DNA from 2 places in the Priestia sp. SIMBA_032 genome. Region 1 is predicted to be linked to the other one. Evidence: riboswitches for the same ligand, from Rfam matches in the RefSeq annotation. Region 1 holds a riboswitch; the other holds the start of a gene.
The links. Region 1 has a riboswitch for ZMP and ZTP ahead of SB717_RS11240 (phosphoglycerate dehydrogenase). Riboswitches for the same ligand answer to the same signal wherever they lie in the genome.
Positions count from the first base shown of each region.

Region 1 (7,763 bases):
GAGCTTTAACAGCTGCAATAGTTTCGCTGCCGTATTGACCATCGGTTCCTTGCTGGGAAAGTTCAAATCCTAATCTAATTAAGTTTTGCTGCAATTCTTTTACAGCTAGTCCGCTATCACCTTGCTGCAATTGCGCTGAGGGTTTATTATTTTCCACTACTGTAATGCCTGTATTGATACTATTAAAAAAATCTAAATCCATTTCATTAATATCAACATTTCCGTTAATTCCTTTTACCTTTCCTTGATCTGTATATTGAAACATAGCCCATCTATTCCAAATGGCTGTATTCCCTGGATTAGCAAATCCCTTAGAACGGTTACTTCCACTGTAACGGGCTACCCATAACGGATATTTTGCTACAGCGCTTGTAAAATTGGATTTAATAAAACTATAACCCGTATAAAGAATAGGCGTAATGCTTGTTTTCCTTTCAATATACTCCATCCATCTAACTGCAAAGGCTGTGACCTGCGCTTTTGTTTTCCCTTTATTTTCTTCCAAATCTAAGCAATGAGGCAAATCAACCTTCATGCTGCCTAATTTATTTAAAAAGAAATTAACTTCTGCAATGGGATCATTATCAACATGAGCAAAGTGATAAAAGCCTACACGTAGACCTGCATTTTTTGCACCTATATAATTATCATATGATTTTTTATCTAAGAAGGTTGTGCCTTCTGTTAATTTAATATACGCGCCTTTTACACCATCCGACGCCACTTTTGCCCAATCAATTGTTCCGTTGTGATGAGAAACATCAATGACCTTAATATTTTGATTATTACGGTTTTGCATTGCTATCACTCCTTCATACAAACTATGAATAAAAAAGGAAATGGCAACTGATACAGGCCTATTAAATAGATATTAGGCTTTATAAAAAAACTACAATAAGAAGGGATTTTGGTAGCCTTCCCTTATTATAAGAAATGAATTTGTGCAATTTTATAAAGTGAGGAAAGCTATATTCGTTTATACTAATAATATGAAGATATACTGGATAAAAAGTGGAGGAATATGATGTCTTTAATAAAAGAAGCACGTAGATATGCAGAACACGCTCATAGCGGCCAAATGCGCAAGCTGTCCGATACACCTTATATTGTTCATCCTATTAACGTAGGTAATATTTTAGAAAAAGCAGGTTTTAGTGAAGAAGTAATTGCAGCAGCTTATCTGCATGATGCTGTAGAAGATACAAGTGTAACACTTGAAGAAATTGTACAAAGATTTGGCTTAGAGGTAGCAGAGATTGTTGAAGCTCATACAGAAGACAAATCAAAAAGCTGGGAAGAACGTAAAGAGCATACAATTCAAATCGTTAAAACTGGTTCTCTTGAAGTGAAATCTTTAATTGTAGCAGATAAATTAGACAATTTACGATCTTTAAAAGAAAGCTACGATCAGCAAGGAGATACGATTTGGAATAGCTTTAAAAGAGGATTCGAGAAGCAGAAATGGTACTACGAATCCATCAGCAAATACGCTGCACAAGGATTGGAACCAAGCCAAATTCCAAGTTTTTTTTATACGTATAAACAAGAAGTAAATGATTTTTTTAGAAGTTAATATTCATATGAAGAAATTAGAAAACACTGAAAATAACTATTGCGAACGCGCGGCATACGTATTAAAATATAGTAGAGTCAACACGCAATAAAGGCTCTACATAATCGGGACTGTAGTTCAGTGGGAGAATACTTGTCTGGCAGACAAGGGGTCGTGGGTTCGAATCCCATCAGTTCCATAAAACCAGTCGTATCAAGAGTTTAAAACACTTTAAAACTCTGCGGGATGGAATGGTTGCAATACTATTTCATCTAACCTCTTCATGATTTCCATGAAGAGGTTTTTTATTTTCTTTTTACGATTGATCCTCATGATTTTTATGATTATTCTTTTCACTGCTCCTGCTGACAATTTCTCTAAGTTCGCCCTCGTCGCCTTTTGCATTGATGATTTCAAAAAGCTGATTCAGCCCTTCACTTGTTTCATCATTTGGTTCTTTGCCCATTCTATCCCCTCCTTTTACTTCTAGGATGCCCATTTTTTTCACATTGTTTCATGTGAAAAGCAATTTATCAATATTAATCGGCCGTAAAAGTATACCTTTACGACCCTTGTGCAATTACTGGTTATACGGATATACTCAATCAATTCTTTAAATTTCGCAGCATTTTATAGGGTTTCTAATACTCATCTATAATGAAATGATCATCACAAACTTCGTTAAAATCGTTCTCTTCGTGGAGATCTACTTCTTTATCTTTAGATATCTCGGTTTCTTGTGTAAGTAGTTTAAAAAGCTTTTTTAACATTGTTCCACCTCATATCTTTCATTAATACATTCAGTATGATTAATTTATATGAAGCCAGTATGAATTGAAACTTAAGATAATGTGAATGTAGACATTAACGTGAGATGTTAAGCATGCTTAACCCTGGACAAAAAAGTTATTTCATTCTACAAAGAAGTGATTAGTATATCAGCTGTATGTGGCATTCGTTCTATAACAGTCGTCTTTGTTATTCGTTTTGCTATTGTACTAGGTAGCTTAGTTTTATGTATTATCCCTTTAATCCCTTGGTTATCAACATCCTTAAATACCATTCAAGTGGCTTGTGTAGTTGGAATTACCCTTTTGCTTGCTTTGTTTTTCTTTAGTTATATCCACAATTGAACGAAAAAAAGAACTTTGTATGCTGCTGCAAAGTTCTTTTCATAAACACTTACTGTTTGTTAAGAACTGTATTAAATATGAAATAGCTCATACACTTCTCATACAATCGTTAAGACCGATGCTTTTTTAATACTTCTACTATCACTTCTTAAAGTAGTAATCACCTATTCTTTTGTAGTCATAAAATGAAGAATCCTTACCTTTTTTTCGCAATATTCAACAATTTCATAACAGGCTGTGAGAATATCTTGTCTAGACAGTTCTATTTCATCAAATACAAACTTTGAAAGCTGCTTCTGCAGAACCTCCAGCTTTTTGCTGTCTTCTTCATCGATCCATAGCCCTTCCGTAATACACACATCTGCTAGTTTGTTAATAGATTGAGCCGTCCAATTTAAGCCAGCTGAAGAAACAGTTTTTGTAAGTAAATCGTTTTTTATAGCTAGAATAACTTGACACACATGGGTATAGGCATCAACTTTCTTTTGGATAAATGCTTTGCGAAGCTCTTGTTTGTATTGCTCTTTCGACATCACTATAGCTACGACAGACGTAATGAATGTTCCTGCCAGCGCGATGAGCGACCCTATCAAAATTCCTATCAGTTCTCCTGACAAAACGTTCACCTCTTTAAAGGTATTTCTATATGCTATGGGAATGAAGGAAACGATATGAAGATAAACACCATGTAAAAACGGCCCTAACTTTTCTAAGTTAGGGCTGTAACACTAAAATATGACGGGAACCAAATTAGATAATACGACTTGTAATAATTCCTTCAATTTGACCGATTTTTTCTTCTAGCTCAGGCACAATCTCGTCACTTACTTGATTGTCAATATCGATCATTGTATACGCATATTCACCGCGGCTTCTGTTCACCATATCTGCGATGTTTAAATTATAGTTTGAGAATACTTGCGTAAGTTGTCCTACCATATTCGGCACGTTGTGATGGAAAGCAGCTACGCGTTTTTTCCCAGTGTAAGGAAGAGATGCATTCGGGAAGTTTACTGAATTTTTAACGTTTCCTGTTTCTAAGAAATTTTTCACTTGACGTGCTGCCATTACCGCACAGTTTTCTTCTGATTCTTGAGTTGATGCCCCTAAGTGAGGAATTGGCACAACATTTTTCATGTTTAAGACATTTTGATTTGGGAAATCTGTAATGTATCGACCAACTTTTCCACTTTCAAGAGCAGCTTTCATATCTTCTTCGTTTACAAGCTCACCGCGTGAGAAGTTCAAGATATGAACATCCGGTTTCATGATGCTAAACGTTTCTTTATTGAAAACACCTTTTGTATCGTCCGTTAATGGAACGTGAACCGTAATATAGTCAGATGCTGCAAATAGTTCTTCTAGAGACATGGCACGCTGTACGTTGCGAGACAAATTCCAAGCTGTATTAACAGAAATGAATGGATCAAAACCAATTACGTCCATATCTAAATCAAGCGCATCGTTTGCTACAAGAGCACCAATCGCACCTAAACCAATAACGCCTAATGTTTTGCCTTTGATTTCTTTTCCAACAAACTGTTTTTTACCTGCTTCAACTAGCTTAGGAATTTGATCACCTTGGCCATCTAATCCTTTTGTCCATTCAACTCCAGCAAATAAGTTACGAGAAGAAGCCATAATTGTAGTTAAAACCATTTCTTTTACTGCGTTTGCATTAGCTCCCGGCGTATTAAATACAACGATACCTTGCTCCGTGCAAGCGTCCACTGGTATATTATTAACCCCTGCTCCAGCTCGTGCAATAGCTTTTAAATTTTGGTCAAATGTCATGCTGTGCATGTTAAAGCTACGCACGACAATAGCATCTGGATTTTCGCTGTCGTTGTCAATTTGATAACCTTCTTGATTAAAAACATTTAGACCTTTTTGTGCAATGTTGTTTAATGTTTTGATTGTTTGTACTTTTTCCAATGTTAATGTGCTCATTTTGTACTCTCCTCTGATTATCATCGTAGTTTTACATGTTTTTACCTTTGGATAAAGGAACTTCATTTTTAATTTTTTTAAAAGTCTGGTTTTTTAGCCTACATGTCTGATAACTTCTATATCCTCTCCCCCTAAACAGAAAGAGGTAAGAGATATGTATTAATCCCTTACCTCTGCCCAGGCGAACGGCTACGTCACTATATGCTTCCTCACGGTTATCCGCGTTTCGCCAGTCACATATAGTCTTTGAAATTAAGTATATTCTAGCAAACTCTTTCAGAACGTTCAACCTTTTTTTAAAAGTTTGCTTTTTTCAGTCTAATTTTTAATCTCTTTGGTAAATCTCCTAATATATTGACAAACACCCCAATACATGTTAAATAAGAAGAGTGATTAGCACTCTATCAACTCAAGTGCTAATTATTTTATAAGCCCTATTTGGAAAGGAGAACTTCTTATGTCAAAAAAAGAATTCAAAGCTGAATCAAAGCGATTATTAGAGATGATGATTAATTCCATCTATTCTCAAAAAGAAGTATTTTTGAGAGAACTTCTATCAAATTCAAGTGATGCAATCGATAAAATTTATTACAAAGCCTTAACAGACGACTCCTTGCATTTTAACAAAGAAAGCTACTACATAAAAGTAACACCAGATAAAGCTAACCGTACCTTAACCATTACGGATACTGGAATTGGCATGACGCAAGAAGAGCTTGAAAGCAGCTTGGGCACAATTGCGAGAAGCGGTTCTCTTGCGTTTAAAAACGAAAATGAAACAAAGGACGGGCACACGATTATCGGCCAATTCGGCGTTGGGTTTTACGCAGCGTTTATGGTAGCAGATGTCGTAACGGTGATTAGTAAAGCTTTAGGCAGCGATAAAGCCTATAAATGGGAATCTACTGGTGCTGATGGCTATACAATTGAACCTTGCGAAAAAGAAACGGTCGGAACTCAAATCATTTTAAAAATTAAAGAAAATACAGAAGATGAAACATATGATGAGTATCTAGAAGAGTATCGTTTAAAAGAGATCATTAAAAAGTATTCAGACTTTATTCGCTACCCGATTAAAATGGACATAACGGAAAAACGTCCTAAAGAAGACGCGGATAACGAGCTAGAAGATTATACCGAAGAACAAGTTATCAACAGTATGGTACCGATCTGGAAGAAAAACAAAAATGAATTGACTTCAGAAGACTATGAGCAGTTTTATTCAGAAAAGCGCTACGGATTTGATAAACCGCTCACTCACCTTCACATTAATGTGGATGGAACGATTCGCTACAATGCCATTTTATTTATTCCAGAAAATAGTCCGTTTGACTACTACTCAAAAGAATTTGAAAAAGGACTTGAACTGTATTCAAACGGTGTCTTAATTATGAATAAATGTGCAGATCTTCTTCCAGATTACTTTAGCTTTGTAAAAGGTATGGTAGATTCTGAAGATTTATCTCTTAATATTTCACGTGAAATTTTGCAGCAAGACCGCCAGCTTCAGCTGATTGCCAAAAACATCGGCAAGAAAATCAAAAATGAATTAAAAAGCTTGCTTAAAAACGAACGTGAAAAGTACGAGAAGTTTTATGAATCATTTGGCCGTCAGCTGAAGTACGGCGTTTACAGTGACTTTGGCAGCAACAAAGACGTGTTAAAAGACCTGCTTTTATTCTATTCTTCTACAGAGAAAAAGCTAGTGACATTAGGCGAGTACGTATCGCGCATGCCTGAGGATCAAAAGTATATTTATTATGCATCAGGCGAATCGTACGAACGAATTGAAAAGCTTCCTCAAGCAGAATTGGTTGCAGATAAAGGGTACGAAATTCTGTATTTTACAGAAGATATCGATGAATTTGCGATTAAAATGTTAATGACGTACGAAGAAAAAGAATTTAAATCTGTTTCAAGCAGTGACTTAGGGATTGAAGCAGAGGAAGAACAGCTCAATGAGTCTGAGGAAAGAGAAAACAAAGAGCTATTTGACTATATGAAAAAAGCTTTGGCGGGAAAAGTAGGAGATGTCCGCGCGTCTAAACGTTTAAAAACACATCCCGTTTGCTTATCAGCTGATGGTGAAGTAACGATTGAAATGGAGAAAATTTTAAGTACTATGCCTGACAATCAGCATGTAAAAGCAGAAAAAGTGCTAGAAATTAACGTAAATCACGATGTGTTCGCTTCTTTAAAAGATGCACTTGAAAATGATAAAGCGAAATTAGACCTTTATACAAATCTATTATATAACCAGGCTCTTTTAATTGAAGGCTTATCTATTAGTGATCCCGTTGAATTCACAAATGATATTTGTAAAATCATGATATAAAAATCAGGCGCAGAATCACTCTGCGCCTGATTATATGTATGACATAATAAAAGTAGTTATATAGTAAGAAGCGATAAAAATGGGTACCGGCAGTTCTTCTATTACTCTTATTGAGTGTTTGCCTTCTTTAAAATGAAAAAGGTCTGATTTAAACTCTGCGACTTTTTCTCTTTTTTGATTAAAAATACACGCCTCCTCTATGGCTTCATTACTGCTTAACATGTAGACGTTATTTCCCCATCTAATTTCTTGTTTCCCTTCGTTTTTAATTATTCCTTTACCTAATAGATACCCCACTGTTTTTCCATTTTCTTTTATCACCCACCGGTGTTTTTCCACATGATCAATAAGCACCGTTCTTCCTTCCCATTGAACTTGTAAATGTACCTTTAAGCCGCAGGAGAAGATAGGAAACCAAGAAATAGAATCTAAAACTGGAAGTCCATCACGAGTTAAAAAATCAATACTTTTAGTCCACATATTTTTATGCGCTCTCTTAATTTGTCCGACATTTTCTCCATTTTCATTTTTAACTGCTACGGTCTTCCCCGCTGATTTAAAATGGGGAAGATGAAAAATATATTCTTGCATATAAGCCTCCAAAAATTATTAACAGCGTGTACATAGTTATGTTTCTATCTTTCATATATTTCGTTTGTTTCTTTTGATTTCTTCCTTTGTTTAAATTGGCTTTGATTTTCTTTTAAATGCTTTAGTAAAGCAACAATCAAGAAACTAACAATCACAAGAAGAAGCCAAGAGCTAATTTTACTTATATGAACCATTGTCCACT
Region 1 covers NZ_JAWRXD010000003.1:206,007-213,769, forward strand. The annotation lists gene SB717_RS11215 (GH25 family lysozyme) at 1-799, opposite strand, end outside; gene SB717_RS11220 (HD domain-containing protein) at 1,025-1,573, shown strand; tRNA gene SB717_RS11225 (tRNA-Ala) at 1,680-1,751, shown strand; gene SB717_RS11230 (hypothetical protein) at 1,869-2,018, opposite strand; gene SB717_RS11235 (hypothetical protein) at 2,850-3,302, opposite strand; gene SB717_RS11240 (phosphoglycerate dehydrogenase) at 3,436-4,635, opposite strand; ZMP/ZTP riboswitch at 4,804-4,882, opposite strand; gene htpG (molecular chaperone HtpG) at 5,093-6,970, shown strand; gene SB717_RS11250 (tubby C-terminal domain-like protein) at 7,001-7,561, opposite strand; gene SB717_RS11255 (DUF817 domain-containing protein) at 7,606-7,763, opposite strand, start outside.

Region 2 (7,763 bases), on a different contig from region 1:
TTATAAAGATGCGTTAGAAAATAATCAAAATATTGAATGCTGGGAAAGAGAATCAACTTCCTCCCCTTCTGAAAAAGAGAATATTATCTAAAAAAAGTTCAGCCAGTTGGCTGAACTTTTTTATGCGTTTTTCTTTAATTCAGTTTGCGTAGTGGCTTTAGAAAATAATGTTTCTTTCACGCCATTTGTTGCTGCTTTGGTTTTTGCAGCAAAGATTGGATTTAAAATAACAACTACAAGTAAGTTAGATAATAATCCCCAGAACCCTTCATAAAGACCAAATGAATTTCCTGTGGCATGAACGGTAAACGTTACAACCAGCCCCACTACTAATCCAGCAATCGTACTTTCTTTTGATTGATTTCTCCAAAACAGGCTGATAACAATAGCTGGGAAGATTTGTACCATGCCCGATACCCCTAGCAACTGTAGGGAAACAAGCGCTTGAGGGAATAATAAACCGAATAAAAGTGCCAGTCCAATAACAACAAAAACCATAGAACGAGTAACCATTGTTAATGTTTTACCCTGTACATTTGGATTAATTAAATCTCTAAATATATTATTTGCAAATAAGTTAGACGCTCCGATAGCCATGATAGAACATGGAATTAATGAAGCAAGAGCAATCGTTGCATAAGCTAAGCCTTGGCCAATGCCGCCATATGAATATTGAATCAAGGTTAATAATGCTAATCTAGGATCCGTTGTATCTTGAGGTAATACTTGATAAGCAATAAACCCTAAGAAGATGACTAGAATTAAAACAATATTGTAAAGAGGTAAGAAGACAGCATTTTTACGAAGCGAATCTGCACTTTTAGCAGTGAAAACACCTGTAGCAGCGTGGGCCCACATGAATAAAGCTAAAGCAGATACGAGTGATGCTGTAATAAACCATGGAATGCCTTTAGGTCCTTGTGTTGGGATCGTTAATAGCTGAGGTGCATCCTTTGCAACATTGTCGATCATGTTGCCCCAGCTTCCAAAATGCATAATTGGCAGAGAAACAACCATAAATAACATAATCGCCCATACTAAAATATCTTTAATAATTGCCGTATATGTGGGACCTTTAATTCCGCTGAAAAAGGTATAAAGAGCCACAAGAAAGAATGAAAGAATAACGACAGCTTTTACGTTAATGTAGCCAGTTCCTGCAACGCGAAGAGTATCTTGAATACCGCTAAGCTGAAGATCGATATATGGAATGAGCATCAATACACCTACTATAGCAATTAAAGAGGAGAGAAATTTACTGCTAAAACGTTCTCTAGCATAATCAGCAAGCGTAGTAAGTTTGTGCTTTTTAGCAACAGTCCAAAGCTTTGGAAGAAAAAAGTATGAAATTAAAAAGGCTAAAACAGAGTAAGGGATGGCAAAAAATGCGATGCTTCCTCCTTGATAAGCTGTACTTGTAAGACCTAGGAATGTATAAGCAGTATATAAATCTGCTCCTACTAAAAGCCAGACGAGCAGGCTTCCAAAACGTCTTCCCCCTACAGCCCACTCTTCAACGGAGCTTCTAGATGATTTGTCACGGCCCGCTATAAAGCCGATGGCGATAACGACAAGAACAATTGCTGATGTGATTAAAAGTGCGGTTAAATTTCCTTGCATTATTCAATGTCCCCCCAAGATTTTTGTAAACGATAAATGATAAATGTACACACGGGCGTTAAGAAGACCCATAAAAATAACCATAAATGCAAAATAGGTAACCCAAAAATAATTGGATGAATGTTATTTACAAAAGGTAAAAAAGCGAATTGAGCAATAAATGGAATGATGAATAAAATAAATATTATGAATTTTCTGTTCAATTTTTACTCCTCCTCTAAAATTTCTCTAACAATGTTCACTATGATAGCAAGTCTGACATAGTAAAGCAATAAGTTTTTTGAAAATTTCGTTATAAATTATGAAAATTTTTTTAGAAAAACAAAAAAAGGGCATGAGAAGAAGATGTTTGAAATAATTAGGGAAGAAAAAGCACGGGAGAACCTAAGCGCAGTTGCCTTTGAAGCAAAAAAAGAACGGAAAAGAAGAAAGTTAATTTTCTCGATGAGATAAAGTATATTGCTATTGCATCAAAGAAAAAGAATTTATATGTTCAAATAGAGATTTATAAAAGCTATAAAAACGAGCAAATAAAAAAACTAGACAATAAGTGCTTGTCTAGTTCCACCACTCTGTCAATGGTCCTTTGTCGCCATAAACAGGATCCGTTGTGGGAATAGGTACTTGTGCAATTTCATCAAATACGTGAGGGCGATCAGTTTGTTTTCCTGTTCGTAAGTTGTAATCCATGCCCTCTGGGTAAGCCCCAACCACTTTAAAATCAGCAGTTGACTGCAGACGCATATGCCCTGTACCTGCAGGGAGTACGAGTACATCCCCAGCATGCACCACGATATTTTCTCCCATATGTCCACCTAGTTTTAAACGCGCAGATCCGCTAATTACACCTAGTGCTTCATGAGAATTGCTGTGGTAATGGTGAAAATCATATATGCCGCCTACCCAGCTGTTTTTCCAGTTGTGAGAATTAAAAATGCTCTCTACTTTTTCTTTCTTACTAATAAATACGTGTTCATACAACAAAACTGGAAGACGAGGGTGATTTGGAATGGTTCCGTCGTCATCAAAATAAAGAACTTTTACATTTGCATAATTCATAAGCATCCCTCTAACAATCTTTTTTCGTAATTTTCCCTGTTTTTTGCTTGCGTAAACAGAGAAGTTTGCTCGAAGTACTTCATTCGTTGCGAAGTGCATGATATGTAGGTGTTAACGTTTTCCTAAAAGAAGTCTCCCACTTCAAGCGCAGCTAAGTGGTGGGCACTTCACTTTGGTATCTTTTCTTCATATTGTATATAAGTAAAGGGTCTAGTGCAAGAATTCTATGGATATATAGATGTTAATTCGTATTTTGTAAACGAATAATATATATTAGCATAACTTGTGGAAGGGGATTTTCTTGTGGGTTAAAAGAATCAAATGATAAGTAAAGTTAGGATTTTAGTTCATTTGTGTAATTAAAAAGAGGTTTTTAGAAGATAAATTTAGAATTTTACGAATAATTTATTATTTTTAAAAATTAATGTAAACATTTTTGTGTATTGAGTAATAGTAATGGATGTTATATACTGATAAAAAATATATTCCTATATGTGACTGGCGCAACATGGATGACCATGGGGGAGCATATAGCGTATAAGCCGCGCGCCTGGGCAAACACTTGAGAAAATTTCGCAAGTGTTTTTTTTATTTTCCTAGGGAAGAGGAGTAGATTTGGATGAGCAATATGCAAAGGAAGATGGGAACATTTGCTTTAACCATGACAGGCATAGGTTCAATTATCGGTTCAGGATGGCTGTTTGGAGCATGGAAAGCAGCTCAAATTGCAGGACCCGCGGCTATTTTTTCATGGGTTATTGGAATGGTGGTTATTTTGACCATTGCCCTGTCATATGCTGAACTGGGCGCGATGTTTCCACAAGCAGGGGGGATGGTTAAATATCCTCAGTATTCACACGGATCATTTATTGGGTTTTTGGCTGCTTGGGCTAACTGGATTTCAATCGCTTCAACGATAACAGTGGAGGCTATTGCATCTGTGCAATATATGAGTACGTGGCCGTGGAAATGGGCTCGCTGGACTCATGAATTAGTAGACAATGGCATTTTAACGTCCAAGGGGCTGGCAGTTGCGTCTTTGTTATTATTCGTTTATTTTTTTGTGAACTATTGGACGGTAAATCTCTTTGCTAAAGCAAACTCATTTATTACGATTGTTAAATTAATTATTCCTGGTTTAACAGCAGGGGCTTTATTTTTTGCTGGTTTTCATAGCGGTAACTTTTCAAGTGAGCATGGGGTTGCCCCTTATGGGTGGGCCAGTGTTTTAACGGCAGTGGCAACGTCAGGTATCGTGTTTGCATTTAATGGGTTTCAAAGTCCTGTAAATATGGCAGGAGAAGCAAAATCACCTAATAAATCGATTCCGGTAGCTGTAATTGGTTCAATTTTTATTGCTGGAATTGTATACATTATATTGCAAATTGTTTTTATCGGAGCAGTAAGTCCGTCATCTATTGCTGATGGATGGAATCATTTGAATTTTAATTCTCCTTTTGCTGATTTAGCGATTGCGCTTGGAATTAACTGGCTAACAATTGTGTTATACGCAGATGCATTTGTTTCTCCTTCCGGCACAGGTGCTACATATACGGCAACTACTTCTAGAATGTTATACGGGATGCAGCAAAATGGATATTTGCCAAAGATATTTGGTACTCTTCATCCACTTTACAATGTCCCGCGCCCAGCTATGTGGCTAAATTTAGCAGCCTGCTTTTTGTTTCTCTTTTTATTTAGAGGATGGGGTGTCTTAGCAGAAGTGATCTCAGTAGCGACGCTTATCTCTTATATTATGGGCCCTGTAGCGCTTATAACATTAAGAAAAACGGCTTCACACTTTTACCGTCCGTTTTATTTAAAAGGGGCATCAGTTATTGCGCCATGCGGCTTCGTTTTTGCTTCTTTGACGCTTTACTGGGCAAGGTGGCCACTTACAGGTGAAGTGATCTTTATCATGGCAATTGGCCTGCCAGTTTATTTTTATTACCAAGCGAAAAATAAATGGGTGGGCTTTAAAAAAGAATTTTTAACCGGGGCTTGGATGCTTATCTATTTAGCGTGCATGATTTTTATTTCCTACATAGGAAGCGAAAAATTCGGAGGCAAAAATATTTTGCCTTTCGGATGGGATATGCTAGTCATTGCTTGCGTATCATTAGCTTTTTATTACTGGGGAATTAAAAGTGGCAAACCTAACCGATATATGAAAGAAGCTGAACAAATCAATCAAGAGAATTTTCAATCTAAATAACTAAATAAAAAACACGAGCGGGTGCTCGTGTTTTTTATTTATGGAGAATTTAGACTTAGTTTTTATCAAAATATTGTAAAAAATATAGATTTTAAGGTTTAAGGATTTACACAGGGGAACCTTTATTTGGGATAAAGTTCTAAAAAAACAAAATAAAGGGGATTGGGCAGCTGTGAAAAAAATGAATGTTTTGGCTTTGGTTTTTGTACTTATGCTAGTATTAGCGGCTTGTAACAGTTCTAAGGAAACGGGAGGGTCTACTTCGGCTAAAAATAAGGCGATTGAAGCATCTATTGACAGCGCTTCTTATATTTTAGTAGATAGTGATGAAGGAGCTACGAGTGAAGAAAAAGGGCTGTTGAAAGTTGATTTGAAAGTGAAAATGTATCCAAAAACAGTATATCCTTATCGGACTACGACGGTGTGTATTTATATGAAGGAGATGAACAATTATCTCCAAAAACGGGAGTGAACAGTCGGGAACTTGGACTAGAAAGCAGTTCATCTGACAAGATTGGGGCTGGGAAGCAAAAAAAATTAACGTTCGTCTTTGAAGTTAAAAAAGATAAAAAGTACAAAATTGGGCTGCAGCCAACATCCTCTGATTATGATGAAGAAATCGACGAAGTAACATTAACACTGGATACGAAGAAATACGCAAAAAGCTATAATAAGCTGCAAGACCCAGAAAAAGCTCTGCAAGCTTACACTGAAGTTCTTTACTTAAACAAAGAAAATGTAGATTATGATAAATATGTAACCGCCGATAAAACAGCTGTCATAGAAGAACAGAAAAAAGCGTTTAACGAGGAATTAAAAGGCGCGTTTTCTAACAGTTTAACCGACAAAGCAAAAAAAGATTTTTTTAACATGTATAAAGACGTTTTAAAAGAAAAAGCAAGTGTAAAGACAAATGTGATTGCGAATGCAAATAATAAAGCTGTAGTAGAAGTGGAGTACACTACTGTTAATTTATCAGACTTATATTCATACGTATCGCAGCTTAAGCGAGCATATACAGATGAAACGAAAGATTACGATACAAAACACTCTGAAGAGTTTGTGGCTTCTAAATTCAAAGATATTGTAAATGAATTAGAAACGAAAGAAGGAAGTCGTCCCCTACGAATTTTTATGGTGAAAGAAGATGTAAAATGGACTGTGAAGTCAAGTGACCTATACAGTGACTCTTTAGGTAAAACGTTTGGATCAAGCTACATTCGATAGATAAAAAAGAGAAGAATTTTTCTTCTCTTTTTTGTTTTCTGTAAATAAATCAACGAGTTTTTTATAAAGCTAAATTTATCAAAATATGCTAGTATAGGTTCATTCATTCTTTTATTCTTATTATGATAGGCATCAATGGAGGTTCTTACTAATGAAAGCAAATTATTGTAAAGATACAAAGGCCGTTCGAACGAGCCGCATTTTCCCTAATGATATTAATAATCACAATACGTTATTTGGCGGAAAATTAATGAGTGATATTGATATGATTGCGTCCATTTCAGCTTATCGTCACAGTCGTACAGAGTGTGTGACGGCTTCAGCAGACTCTATTCACTTTCTGCACCCTATTACGCCTCAGGATTCTGTATGTTTGGAGTCATACGTATCATGGACAGGCCGTTCATCCATGGAAGTGTTTGTGAAAGTGATTAAAGAAAATTTAAAAACCGGGGAGCGTCAAATTGCAGCTACGTCATTTTTAACTTTTGTGGCAATGGATGATGATGGAAAGCCCCGCACAGTACCCGAGCTTATTCCAGAAACAGAAGAAGAAAAATACCTGTTTCAAACGGGGGCAGATCGCGCTGCCACGCGTAAACAAGTGCGTAAAAAAAGCAATGAACTAGCCTCAGTGTTGGATTTAGGACAACCTTGGTAATATAAAAAGACTGCAGTGCTTTGCGCTGCAGTCTTTTTGTATTTGATGAATTCTCCTCTCTTGAACGAGAGGAGGAAACAAAATTATATGAAATTTATTTTCGTTCATGGTAATATGAATTTAATATAATTTTCTAAAAAGTTTAAAAAGTAAAACATTTATAAAGAAAGGTGTCGTGTCTAATGATAACAGTAGAAGCAGCAGAAAGACAAAACAGCAGCACTGCCCTGCGCCGTGATGTAAAATTTCTCGGTCAATTGTTAGGGAAAGTTCTGGTTCACCAAGGTGGAGAAGAACTGCTCAACAAAGTAGAAAAAATACGCGAAGTGGCAAAATCACTTAGAGAAAACAAAGATGAAGCCATCTATAAAGAAATAAAAAATGAAATCGTTACTCTTGAACAGCCGATGCGCGAGCAGGTTATTCGGGCGTTTGCAGTTTATTTTCATTTAGTTAATATTGCAGAGCAAAATCATCGAATTCGGCGCAGACGGGAATATCAGCAGCAAGAAGATTCTATTATGCAGCCGGGCTCATTGGAAAGCGCCGTTGTTTCGCTTAAAAATAATGGCGTGGCGCCAGATGTAATTGCTAATTTGCTTCAAACTTTATCACTTGAGCTTATCATCACGGCACATCCAACAGAAGCCACTAGACGAAGTGTCCTTGATATTCATAAACGAATGGCTGAGCTTCTGAAAAACTTGGATAATCCAACGTTAACAAAACGTGAGCGTAAAGAAATTGAAGAAAGACTGTTTAGCGAAGTATTAATTTTATGGCAAACAAATGAACTGCGAGATCGCAAGCCAACCGTAATGGATGAAGTATCCAATGGATTATATTATTTTGATGAAACGTTATTTGAAGTGCTTCCTCAACTTCATCAGGAATTGGAGAATTCATTGCAGGAGAATTACCCCGAAGAAAATTGGAAAGTGCCTAATATTCTTCGATTTGGTTCATGGATTGGCGGAGACC
Region 2 covers NZ_JAWRXD010000001.1:1,004,653-1,012,415, reverse strand. The annotation lists gene SB717_RS05050 (alanine/glycine:cation symporter family protein) at 1-91, shown strand, start outside; gene SB717_RS05045 (sodium:solute symporter family protein) at 121-1,620, opposite strand; gene SB717_RS05040 (DUF3311 domain-containing protein) at 1,620-1,823, opposite strand; gene SB717_RS05035 (cupin domain-containing protein) at 2,179-2,778, opposite strand; ZMP/ZTP riboswitch at 3,164-3,242, shown strand; gene aimA (glutamate/serine transporter AimA) at 3,299-4,894, shown strand; gene SB717_RS05025 (hypothetical protein) at 5,067-5,366, shown strand; gene SB717_RS05020 (DUF5105 domain-containing protein) at 5,318-6,121, shown strand; gene SB717_RS05015 (acyl-CoA thioesterase) at 6,273-6,782, shown strand; gene ppc (phosphoenolpyruvate carboxylase) at 6,965-7,763, shown strand, end outside.
Region 2: linked by a shared signal. The riboswitch ahead of aimA (glutamate/serine transporter AimA) and the one ahead of SB717_RS11240 (phosphoglycerate dehydrogenase) in region 1 are both predicted to bind ZMP and ZTP.